One region of the Streptomyces sp. NPDC088400 genome, then DNA from elsewhere that is predicted to be linked to it. Evidence: riboswitches for the same ligand, from Rfam matches in the RefSeq annotation. Region 1 holds a riboswitch; each other region holds the start of a gene.
What was found. A riboswitch is a leader RNA that binds a small molecule or an ion and turns the genes downstream of it on or off. The one in region 1 is predicted to bind thiamine pyrophosphate.
Positions count from the first base shown of each region.

Region 2: another riboswitch for thiamine pyrophosphate. It lies ahead of ACIQD6_RS30925 (thiamine ABC transporter substrate binding subunit); the one in region 1 lies ahead of thiC (phosphomethylpyrimidine synthase ThiC).
Region 3: another riboswitch for thiamine pyrophosphate. It lies ahead of thiO (glycine oxidase ThiO); the one in region 1 lies ahead of thiC (phosphomethylpyrimidine synthase ThiC).

Region 1 is NZ_JBIVMZ010000005.1:345,305-348,776, forward strand. Features, by position in the region: gene ACIQD6_RS15665 (YibE/F family protein) at 1-1,172, opposite strand, end outside; TPP riboswitch at 1,253-1,397, shown strand; gene thiC (phosphomethylpyrimidine synthase ThiC) at 1,390-3,234, shown strand; gene ACIQD6_RS15675 (hypothetical protein) at 3,429-3,472, opposite strand, start outside.
Region 2 is NZ_JBIVMZ010000015.1:198,556-202,027, forward strand. Features, by position in the region: gene ACIQD6_RS30915 (histone deacetylase) at 1-169, shown strand, start outside; gene rlmN (23S rRNA (adenine(2503)-C(2))-methyltransferase RlmN) at 322-1,428, shown strand; TPP riboswitch at 1,506-1,631, shown strand; gene ACIQD6_RS30925 (thiamine ABC transporter substrate binding subunit) at 1,737-2,807, shown strand; gene ACIQD6_RS30930 (ABC transporter permease) at 2,885-3,472, shown strand, end outside.
Region 3 is NZ_JBIVMZ010000004.1:567,579-571,050, reverse strand. Features, by position in the region: gene ACIQD6_RS13835 (Rv2175c family DNA-binding protein) at 3-368, opposite strand; gene ACIQD6_RS13830 (NAD(P)/FAD-dependent oxidoreductase) at 719-1,984, opposite strand; TPP riboswitch at 2,185-2,298, shown strand; gene thiO (glycine oxidase ThiO) at 2,296-3,472, shown strand, end outside.

The DNA.
Region 1 (3,472 bases):
AGCGTTCGGACGATCTCCTCCGCCACCAGCTCGCTGTTGGCGACGGTACCCATGCTCGACTGCGCGATCGAGAAGAGCAGCAACAGTGGCAGCGCCGCACCCGCGTAGGCGAGGACGAGCGTATTGACCACTGAGGCGATGTGGTCCCGGCCGATCCGGATGGCTGCCCGGTACAGAGCGCGCGAGCCCATCGACGGGTCCGCCTGGCGCAGCTCCCAGACCGCCGATGTCTGCGTCACCGTCACGTCGTCGAGGACGCCGAGCGAGCCGATGATGACTCCTGCCAGCAGCAGGCCGCTCATGTCGATCTCGGGATAGAGGCCATGGATCAGACCGGTGTTGTCATCGGTGTTGCCGCTCAGACTCGCCCAGCCGATGAAGAGCGACCCCAGCAGCCCGATCAGCAGCAGCGAGATCAGTGTGCCGAGAACCGCGACGGAGGTACGAGCCGTCAGACCGTGGCACATATAGAGCGCGATCAGCATGATCGCGCTGGCCCCGACCACCGCCACGATCAGCGGATTCGAGCCTTGCAGAATCGCGGGCAGGATGAACAGGGTCAGCACCGCGAACGAGACGGCGAGTGCGACGAGCGCCATGACACCGCGCATCCGTCCCACCACGACCACCGCGAGCGCGAAGATCCCGGCCAGCAGGGCCATGGGCAACTTACGGTTCACGTCAGTCACGGAGTACTGAAGATCACGGGGAGCGTCGGGGGCGTAGGCCACCACAACGCCTTGTTTCACGTGAAACTGCCGAGGCGCGTCCGGCTGGACGACCTCGAGGAAGGTCCGCCCCTTGTCCTTGCCGGTCGTGACCTCGATCGTCGCCTTCTTGCACTTCCCGGTCTCCGCCTGCTGTGCCTCACGTCCCTGAGGCGTCGAGGTGTCACCGGTCGACGGCACCTGGGACGCATTCACGTCCTTGCAGTCGACCTGTTCCAGCTGCACCACCCGTCCCTGCTCCGTCTGCCGGTCGAAGCCGACACCGGTGCGCTCGTGCGACGGCGCACCCCCCGGCCAGAGCACGGCGAGCCCGACCACCACGGCGACCGCGAAAGGAATCAGGATCGCCGCGATGACTTTGCGAAGGTGCTGGGAGACCGGGGCGGCGGGTCCATGGCTGTGCGAATGGCCATGCGGTTCGTGGGACTGCTGTGGTGGGGTCACCGACCGATCATCGCAAGAAAGCTCAGCAAAGAAGGCCCCCTCTGTTCAGCACGCCGGAACTGACGCTAGCGTGGGGGCACCTTTGCACACGCGGGAGCTCGGAGCACCGGGCTGAGAGGGCGCTGACTGTGTAGGCCCGGGAGCATCTCCTGGACTCCTGCGCTGCGCCGACCGCTGAACCTGTTACCGGGTAATGCCGGCGTAGGGAGTAGGTCTCATGACCCATCAGGACGCACACACGCCTGCCTCCGGCTCGGAGACTCCGAGCGAGGCCGGACGGCCCATCGGCTGGCACAAGGGATACATCGAGGGTTCGCGCCCGGATCTTCATGTGCCGGTCCGCCAAGTGCACCTCACCAACGGCAAGGACGTGACGCTGTACGACACGTCCGGTCCGTACACCGACCCCACTGTCGACACCGATGTACGCCACGGCCTCGAGCCGCTGCGGGAGAACTGGATCATCGGGCGCGGGGACACCGAGGAATACGCGGGCCGACCGGCCCGCCCGGAGGACGACGGGCTCAAGCACACGTCGCCGCGCGAGGGGCTTCTCCGGAGCGGAGCGACCGATCTGCGGGGTCTCGACGCCGTCTTTCCCGGCCGGCAGCGCCGGCCGCGCCGGGGCCGGAGCGGGCAGGCGGTGACCCAGCTCACGTATGCCCGCCGCGGGGAGATCACCTCCGAGATGGAGTACGTCGCCATCCGGGAGAACGTGTCCCCGGAGGTCGTCCGCGAGGAGATCGCCGCAGGCCGTGCCGTACTGCCGGCCAACGTCAATCACCCGGAGATCGAGCCGATGATCATCGGCAAGCGATTCCTGGTGAAGGTCAACGCCAATATCGGCAACTCGGCCGTGACGTCCTCCATCGAGGAGGAGGTGGAGAAGATGACGTGGGCGACCCGCTGGGGAGCCGACACGGTCATGGACCTCTCCACCGGCCGCAATATCCACACCACCCGCGAGTGGGTGCTGCGCAACTCCCCCGTGCCCATCGGTACCGTGCCGCTCTACCAGGCGCTCGAGAAGGTCGACGGCAAGGCCGAGGAGCTGACCTGGGACATCTACAAGGACACGGTCATCGAGCAGGCCGAGCAGGGCGTCGACTACATGACGGTCCATGCCGGTGTACTGCTGCGGTACGTGCCGCTGACGGCCCGCCGTAAGACCGGCATCGTCTCGCGCGGCGGCTCGATCATGGCCGCGTGGTGCCTCGCGCACCACAAGGAGTCGTTCCTGTACGAGAACTTCGAAGAGCTGTGCGAGATCCTCGCGGCGTACGACGTGACGTACTCCCTGGGGGACGGCCTGCGGCCGGGCTCCATCGCGGACGCCAACGACGAGGCGCAGTTCGCCGAGCTGCGCACGCTGGGGGAGTTGAACTCGACCGCCAAGCGGCTGGGCGTACAGACGATGATCGAAGGCCCGGGACATGTCCCGATGCACAAGATCAAGGAGAACATCGACCTTCAGCAGGAGATCTGCGAGGAGGCACCGTTCTACACGCTCGGCCCGCTGACCACGGATGTGGCTCCGGCGTACGACCACATCACCTCCGGCATCGGGGCAGCGATGATCGCGTGGTGGGGCACGGCGATGCTCTGCTACGTCACCCCCAAGGAACACCTCGGCCTGCCGGACCGCGACGACGTCAAGACGGGTGTCATCACCTACAAGATCGCGGCCCATGCGGCGGACCTCGCCAAGGGGCACCCGGGGGCACAGGACTGGGACGACGCGCTCTCGGACGCGCGGTTCGAGTTCCGCTGGGAAGACCAGTTCAATCTGGCTCTCGACCCGGACACAGCGCGGGAGTTCCACGACGAGACCCTGCCGGCCGAACCGGCGAAGACCGCGCACTTCTGCTCGATGTGCGGGCCCAAGTTCTGTTCGATGAAGATCTCTCAGGACATCAGGCGCCGGCACGGCGGCGACATGGGGGCAGCCGGGGTCTCCGACGGTGAGGCGGCGGACGCGGCGGAGATCGAGGCCGGAATGGCGGAGAAGTCCCAGGAGTTCGCCGCGGCCGGTAACCGGGTCTATCTGCCGCTGGCGGACTGAGAGCCCGGCAGCGGGCGCCGCAGCACGGGCTGGGAGCCGCCTGGAGCCCCTCCGCGGGGGACTGAGTCGCTCAGGCGGGGCTCCTCCTGCCTCCGGGCTCCTCCAGGGCCGCAGGGCGCGGGACGCCACGGATCGGAGCACGGGTCGCTACGGATCCGAGTACGGGGCTCTACGGATCGGAGCACGGGCCGGGGCTATTCCGGCTTGTGCTCCGGTCCGCCGAAGTCGGGGCTGGTGA
Region 2 (3,472 bases), on a different contig from region 1:
CGACGTGGCCTCGGTTCCTCCCTCTCGCGCCTACGTGCGTTTCCTCGCCTCCGGCTTGCTTGAGGCGGGGGCCTGGGACGCGGAGGTCGTGGCGGCCTACGTCGCCGCGTCGCGGGGGGCCGCCGGCCATTGGCCGGAACAGGCGATCCGGGACCTGATCGCGGAGTGATCCGCAGCTCATTCGCCCTGAGCGGCGATGCCGGCCGGGCCGTCCGCGGGCCGTCCGGGCGGGGCCGACGATGACCACTGACGACCGCTGACGACCCTACGGATCCACTGCCAAGCTGGTCACTGCGCGGGGTCTGCGACACTGGACGGACCATGCCTGTACCCGGAGAACTCACTTTCGTCGCGCCCCGCGGAGCCAAGAAGCCCCCGCGGCATCTCGCCGACCTCACGCCCACCGAACGCCGCGAGGCCGTCGCCGCGATCGGCGAGAAGGCGTTCCGCGCCAAGCAGCTGTCACAGCACTACTTCGCGCGCTACGCACACGACCCCGAGCAGTGGACCGACATCCCGGCCGCCGCACGCCAGAAGCTGGCGACGGAGCTGCTGCCCGACCTGATGTCGGTGGTACGGCACATCTCCTGCGACGACGACGCCACCCGTAAGACGCTCTGGCGGCTGCACGACGGGACCCTCGTCGAGTCCGTGCTGATGCGCTATCCGGACCGGGTCACGATGTGTATCTCGTCCCAGGCGGGCTGCGGGATGAACTGCCCGTTCTGCGCCACCGGACAGGCCGGTCTGGACCGTAATCTGTCCACCGCCGAGATCGTGCACCAGATCGTCGACAGCATGCGCGCCCTGCGCGACGGAGAGGTCCCGGGCGGTCCTTCCCGGCTGTCCAACATCGTCTTCATGGGCATGGGCGAGCCGCTCGCCAACTACAACCGGGTGGTCGGGGCGATCCGCCGGCTCACCGACCCCGAGCCCGACGGCCTGGGCCTCTCGCAGCGCGGGATCACCGTCTCGACGGTCGGTCTGGTGCCGGCGATGCTGCGCTTCGCGGACGAGGGCTTCAAGTGCCGGCTCGCGGTCTCCCTGCACGCGCCCGACGACGAGCTGCGCGACACGCTCGTCCCGGTCAACACGCGCTGGAAGGTCCGCGAAGTGCTGGACGCCGCCTGGGAGTACGCGGAGAAGTCCGGCCGCCGGGTCTCCATCGAGTACGCCCTGATCCGGGACATCAACGACCAGGCCTGGCGCGGCGACCGGCTGGGCCGACTGCTCAAGGGCAAGCGGGTGCACGTCAATCTGATCCCGCTCAACCCGACGCCCGGCTCGAAGTGGACGGCCTCGCGGCCCGAGGACGAGAAGGCGTTCGTCGACGCGATCGCGGCGCACGGCGTGCCGGTGACCGTACGGGACACCCGCGGCCAGGAGATCGACGGAGCGTGCGGACAGCTGGCGGCGTCCGAGCGCTGAGGGACCGAAGTTCGAGACGCTGAAGGTGGCGAGGCCGAAAAAGGCCCTCCATGTACTCTGGGTTCGAACGCATTACATATTTCCGACAGGGGAGCGCCACAGCGCTGAGAGTGCGGCACATGTCCGTGAGAGCGGGCAGCGGCCGCAGACCCTCTGAACCTTGCCCAGGTCATTCTGGGTAGGAAGTTCGGTCATCACTCAAGCTGTTGCGCCCTGCCCGCGGCCCGTTCCGTACGGACCCGGGCAGGGCCGCGTCTTCTCCTGGATATCCCAGGAGGAAATCAGTGAGCACCACCAGCATCAGACGGATGGCGGTCGGCGCGGTCGCCGCCGTCCTCGGTGTCCCGACGCTCGCCGCCTGCGGCGGTTCCGGGGCGTCCGACGACAGCGGTTCCGGGTCCAGGACCGTCACCCTCGTCAGCCATGACTCGTTCGCGGCCTCCCCTTCCGTACTGAAGGCGTTCACCCAGCAGACCGGCTACAAGGTCACGGTGCTGAAGAGCGGCGACGCCGGCGCGGCGCTCAACAAGGAGATCCTGACCAAGGGTTCGCCGCAGGGCGATGTCTTCTTCGGCGTCGACAACACCCTGCTCTCGCGCGCCCTCGACAACGGTCTCTTCACGCCGTACCGGGCGAAGGGACTCGACCAGGTCGAGGCCGGTGCGCAGCTCGACAAGGACAAGCACCGGGTCACCCCGATCGACACCGGCGACCTCTGCGTCAACTACGACAAGAAGTACTTCGCGGACAAGAAGCTCGCGCCGCCCCGGTCCTTCGACGACCTGGTCAAGCCCCAGTACAAGAACCTGCTCGTCACCGAGAACGCCGCGACGTCCTCGCCGGGCCTCGGTTTCCTCCTCGGTACGGTCGCGCGGTACGGCGACGACGGCTGGCAGGCGTACTGGAAGAAGCTGAAGGCCAACGGCGTCCAGGTCGTCGACAGCTGGGAGCAGGCCTACAACGAGAACTTCTCCGGCTCCGCGGGCGGCAGGAAGGCCAAGGCGGACCGGCCGCTCGTCGTCTCGTACGCCTCCAGCCCCCCGGTCGAGGTGCTCTACGCGAAGCCACGGCCGAAGGAGGCCCCGACCGGAGTCTCGACCGGCACCTGCTTCCGGCAGACCGAGTTCGCCGGGCTGCTGGACGGCGCGAAGAACGAGGCCGGCGGCAAGGCCCTGCTGGACTTCCTGATCAGTAAGAAGTTCCAGGCGGACATGCCGCTGAACATGTTCGTGAACCCGGTGGTCAAGGACGTCCCGCTGCCCGAGCTGTTCACCACGTTCGGCGCGACCGTCGACAAGCCGGAGACCGTGGCGCCCGACAGGATCGCCGCCAACCGTGAGCAGTGGATCCAGTCGTGGACCTCACTCGTCGTGAAGTAGCCGACGCCAAGGCGCCGGTCGGGCGGCCGGGGCGGCCAGGGCGGGCCGGGCGCGGGAACGTGCTGCGGCTCGCCCTCATGGCCGTGCCCGTCGCCTTCTTCGCGGTCTTCTTCGCGTACCCCGTGACCGCGATCGTCGGCCGCGGGCTCAGGGCCGGCGGCGTCTGGCAACTCGGCCGCGCCGGGGACGTACTGAGCCGTCCCGACATCCTCGACGTCCTGTGGTTCACCACCTGGCAGGCCCTCGCCTCCACCGCGCTCACCCTGCTGATCGCGCTGCCCGCCGCCTATGTCTTCGCACGCTTCGACTTCCCCGGCAAACAGCTGCTGCGCGCGGTGGTCACCGTGCCGTTCGTGCTGCCGACCGTCGTCGTCGGTACGGCCTTCCTGGCACTGCTCGGGCGCGGCGGGCCGCTCGACGACCTGTGGGGCGTACGGCTCGACACCACCGTGTGGGCGATCCTCCTCGCGCATGTCTTCTTCAACTACGCCGTGGTCGTACGGACCGTGGGCGGTCTGTGGTCGCAGCTCGACCCGCGCCAGGAAGAGGCCGCGCGCGTGCTGGGCGCCGGCCGGCTCGCGGCCTGGTGGCGGGTGACGCTGCCGGCCCTCGCACCCGCCGTCGCGGCCGCCGCCCTGATGGTCTTCCTCTTCACCTTCACCTCC
Region 3 (3,472 bases), on a different contig from region 1:
CGTCAGACGGCGAGCGCCTGGGCCCGGCGCTTCACCTCCGTGCCGCGATTCTCACTGAGCGCCTGCGCGGGCGTGCCCGGCAGGGTCGGGTCGGGGGTGAAGAGCCACTCAAGCATCTCTTCGTCGGTGAAGCTGTCGTCCTTCAGGAGCGTCAAGGTCCCGGCGAGGCCCTTGACGACCTTGTTGCCGTCAATGAAGGCGGCAGGCACCTGGAGCGTCCTGTTCTCGCCGCGGCGCACCGCGATCAGCTGGCCTTCCTTCACCAGCTGCCGCACACGCGTCACCTCGACATCGAGCATTTCCGCGATGTCGGGCAGGTGAAGCCAGGCGGGGACGAGAGCATCGATCTTTGCGTCAATCTCGGTCACAGGACAAGCGTGCCATCTGGGACTGACAGACGGTACCCGAGGCACCCCGGACGTGGTCATCCTGTGCCGAGGGCGTGGTGGGTCACTGTGGACCGTGGGCCCAACAGAGGCACCGCGCGCACCCCGGACGTGGTCATCCTGTGCCGAGGGCGTGGTGGGTCACTGTGGACCGTGGGCCCAACAGAGGCACCGCGCGCACCCCGGCCGTGGTCATCCTGTGCCGAGGGCGTGGTGGGTCACCGCAGGTGGTGAGCCCGACAGAAGCACCGCAACGCACACGCACCGCACCCCTGACGTGGTCATCCCGCACTCACCCCGTACCGTCACGGTCGCACACCGTCACCGAGCGCTCAGACAACAGCCTTCCGCAGCGGCACCGACGGATCCGCTGCCCGCTCCCGGTCCAGCCGCGCGCCCGCCTCGATCAGCTTGCGGCCCTGCGCGAGATCCCGGGGCCTGCCCACCGCCAGCAGCCCCACCAGCACCTCTTCCCGCAGCCACACCACCGACCAGGCGGCCCCCGCAGGATCACCGCGCCACACCAGCGTGTCGGCGAACTCGTGGTGGCCCGCGTACTGCACGAAGCGACCGAACTGCTCGGACCAGAAATACGGCACCGGATCGTAGACCTGCTCGGTCTCGCCGATGACCTGGGCGGCGACCGTACGCGGCCCCTGAAGCGCGTTGTCCCAATGGTGTACGAGCAGCCGCTCGCCGTAGCGGGCGGACGGGAAGGAGGCACAGTCGCCCACCGCGTACACCTCGGGCAGTGAGGTCCGCAGCCGCTCGTCCGCCGTGACCGAGCCGTCCGGACCGAGGGCGACGCCCGAGCCGGTGAGCCAGCCTGTCGCCGGCCGTGCCCCGATGCCGACGACCACCGCGTCGGCGGGCAGCTGCCGGCCGTCCGCGAGGACGACCGTGCCGGGTTCGACGCCCGCCACACGCGCGTGCGTCAGCAGTTCCGCCCCGCTCTCCGCGTACCAGTCGGCCATGGGCGCGGCGACCTCGGCGGGCAGGGCGCCCGCGAACGGCGCGTCCGCCGCCTCGACCACCGTCACGACACAGCCCGCCGTACGGGCGGCCGTCGCGAACTCGGCGCCGATCCACCCCGCGCCGACGACCACGATCTCCTGCCGCTGCTCCAGGATCGGGCGCAGCCGTTCCGCGTCGTCCAGCGTGCGCAGCAGGTGGACGTGGGAGACGCCCTCGGTGCCGGGCAGCGGCACCGGCTCCGCGCCGGTGGCGATGACCAGGATGTCGTACGGAACGGGGCCGACGGGGGTGTCGAGTTCCCTCGCGGACGCCCGCAGCCCGGTCACCTCCAGCCCGAGCCGCAGGTCGACGGCGAGCCCCTCGAAGTCGATGTCGAAGGCCGAACCGGCCGTCTGTCCGAGCAGCACCGCCTTGGAGAGCGGCGGCCGGTCGTAGGGCGGGTGGGGTTCGGCACCGATCAGGGTGACCGGGCCGCCGTAGCCCTTCTCCCGCAGGGCCACCGCGGTCTGTACGCCGGCCATGCCCGCGCCGACGATGACCACGCGCGGCTGTTCCGTCCGCCCCTGCCCCTGCCCCTGCCCCTGCCCCTGCTGATCCTGGCTCTGACCCTGATCCGTCCACATCCGCTGCTCGCTCACCCGATCACCTTAGACAGCTGATGATCCGTCAGGAAAGGAGCCTCTCGTCCAGCCCGGCGCGGCAGCGGGCGAGACCGGCGTCGACGGAGCCCCCCGGGGGCCGGGGGAACGAGTCCGCCCGGCGAACGGGCCCACGCGAACACTCCCCTACTGCGCCCGGGAACAGGGCGTTAGTCTGGCCGTCGACACTACCTCGCGGGAGTCCGGGCGCACCGGGCTGAGAGGGAGGCCGAGGCAGCCTCCGACCGTACGAACCTGATCCGGGTCATGCCGGCGAAGGGAGGGGCTGGACGCCCATGCAGTCATCTCATACAGCTCATACGCCCGGTCGAGAACCCCGTACGAGCACCACCGGTACGGGCGGTACGGACACGGGTTCCGACGTGCTCGTCATCGGCGGCGGGATCATCGGCCTGGTCACCGCCTGGCGGGCGGCGCAGCGCGGATTGCGTACCGCCGTCGTGGACCCCGAGCCCGGTGGCGGGGCCGCGTGGGTCGCGGCCGGCATGCTCGCCGCCGTCACCGAACTCCACTACGGCGAACAGGCATTGCTCGGGCTCAATCTCGCCTCCGCCGAGCGTTACCCGCGCTTTGTCGCGGAGCTGGAGGAAGCCGGCGGCCAGGACACCGGCTATCGCGCCTGCGGCACCCTGGCCGTCGCCCTCGACACCGACGACCGCGCCCAGCTGCGCGAGCTGCACGCCTTCCAGCAGCGCTCGGGGCTGGCCTCGGAGTGGCTCACGGGCCGTGAGTGCCGGCGCCTGGAACCGATGCTCGCGCCGGGCGTGCGCGGGGGCCTGCGGGTGGACGGCGACCACCAGATCGACCCGCGCCGGCTGGCAGCGGCCCTGCTGACGGCCTGCGAGCGGGCCGGGGTGATCTTCCACCGCGCCTGGGCCGACCGCCTCTCCGTCGTACGGGACCGGGCCGCCGGCGCCGTACTCTCCGACGGCCGTACGCTCACCGCCGACCAGGTGGTACTGGCGGGCGGCAGCCTCAGCGGCAGGCTCGCGGGCGTACCGGACAACATCACGCCGCCGGTACGGCCCGTCAAGGGCCAGGTCCTGCGGCTGACCGTCCCCGGCCCGTACGCGCCCTTCCTGTCCCGGACGGTACGGGCGGTGGTGCGCGGCAGCCACATCTACCTCGTACCGCGCGCGAACGGCGAGCTGGTCATCGGCGCCACCAGCGAGGACCTCGGCTGGGACACCACGGTCACCGCGGGCGGGGTGTACGAGCTGCTGCGCGACGCCCACGAACTGGTCCCCGGCATCACCGAGCTGCCGCTCACCGAGACCCTCGCCGGACTGCGCCCCGGGTCGCCGGACAACGCGCCGCTGCTCGGGCCCACCACGCTGCCGGGACTGCACCTGGCCACCGGCCACTTCCGTAACGGGGTCCTCCTCACGCCCGTCACCGGCGACGCGATGGCCGACGCTCTGACCACGGGCGAACTGCCGGAAGAGGCCCGGC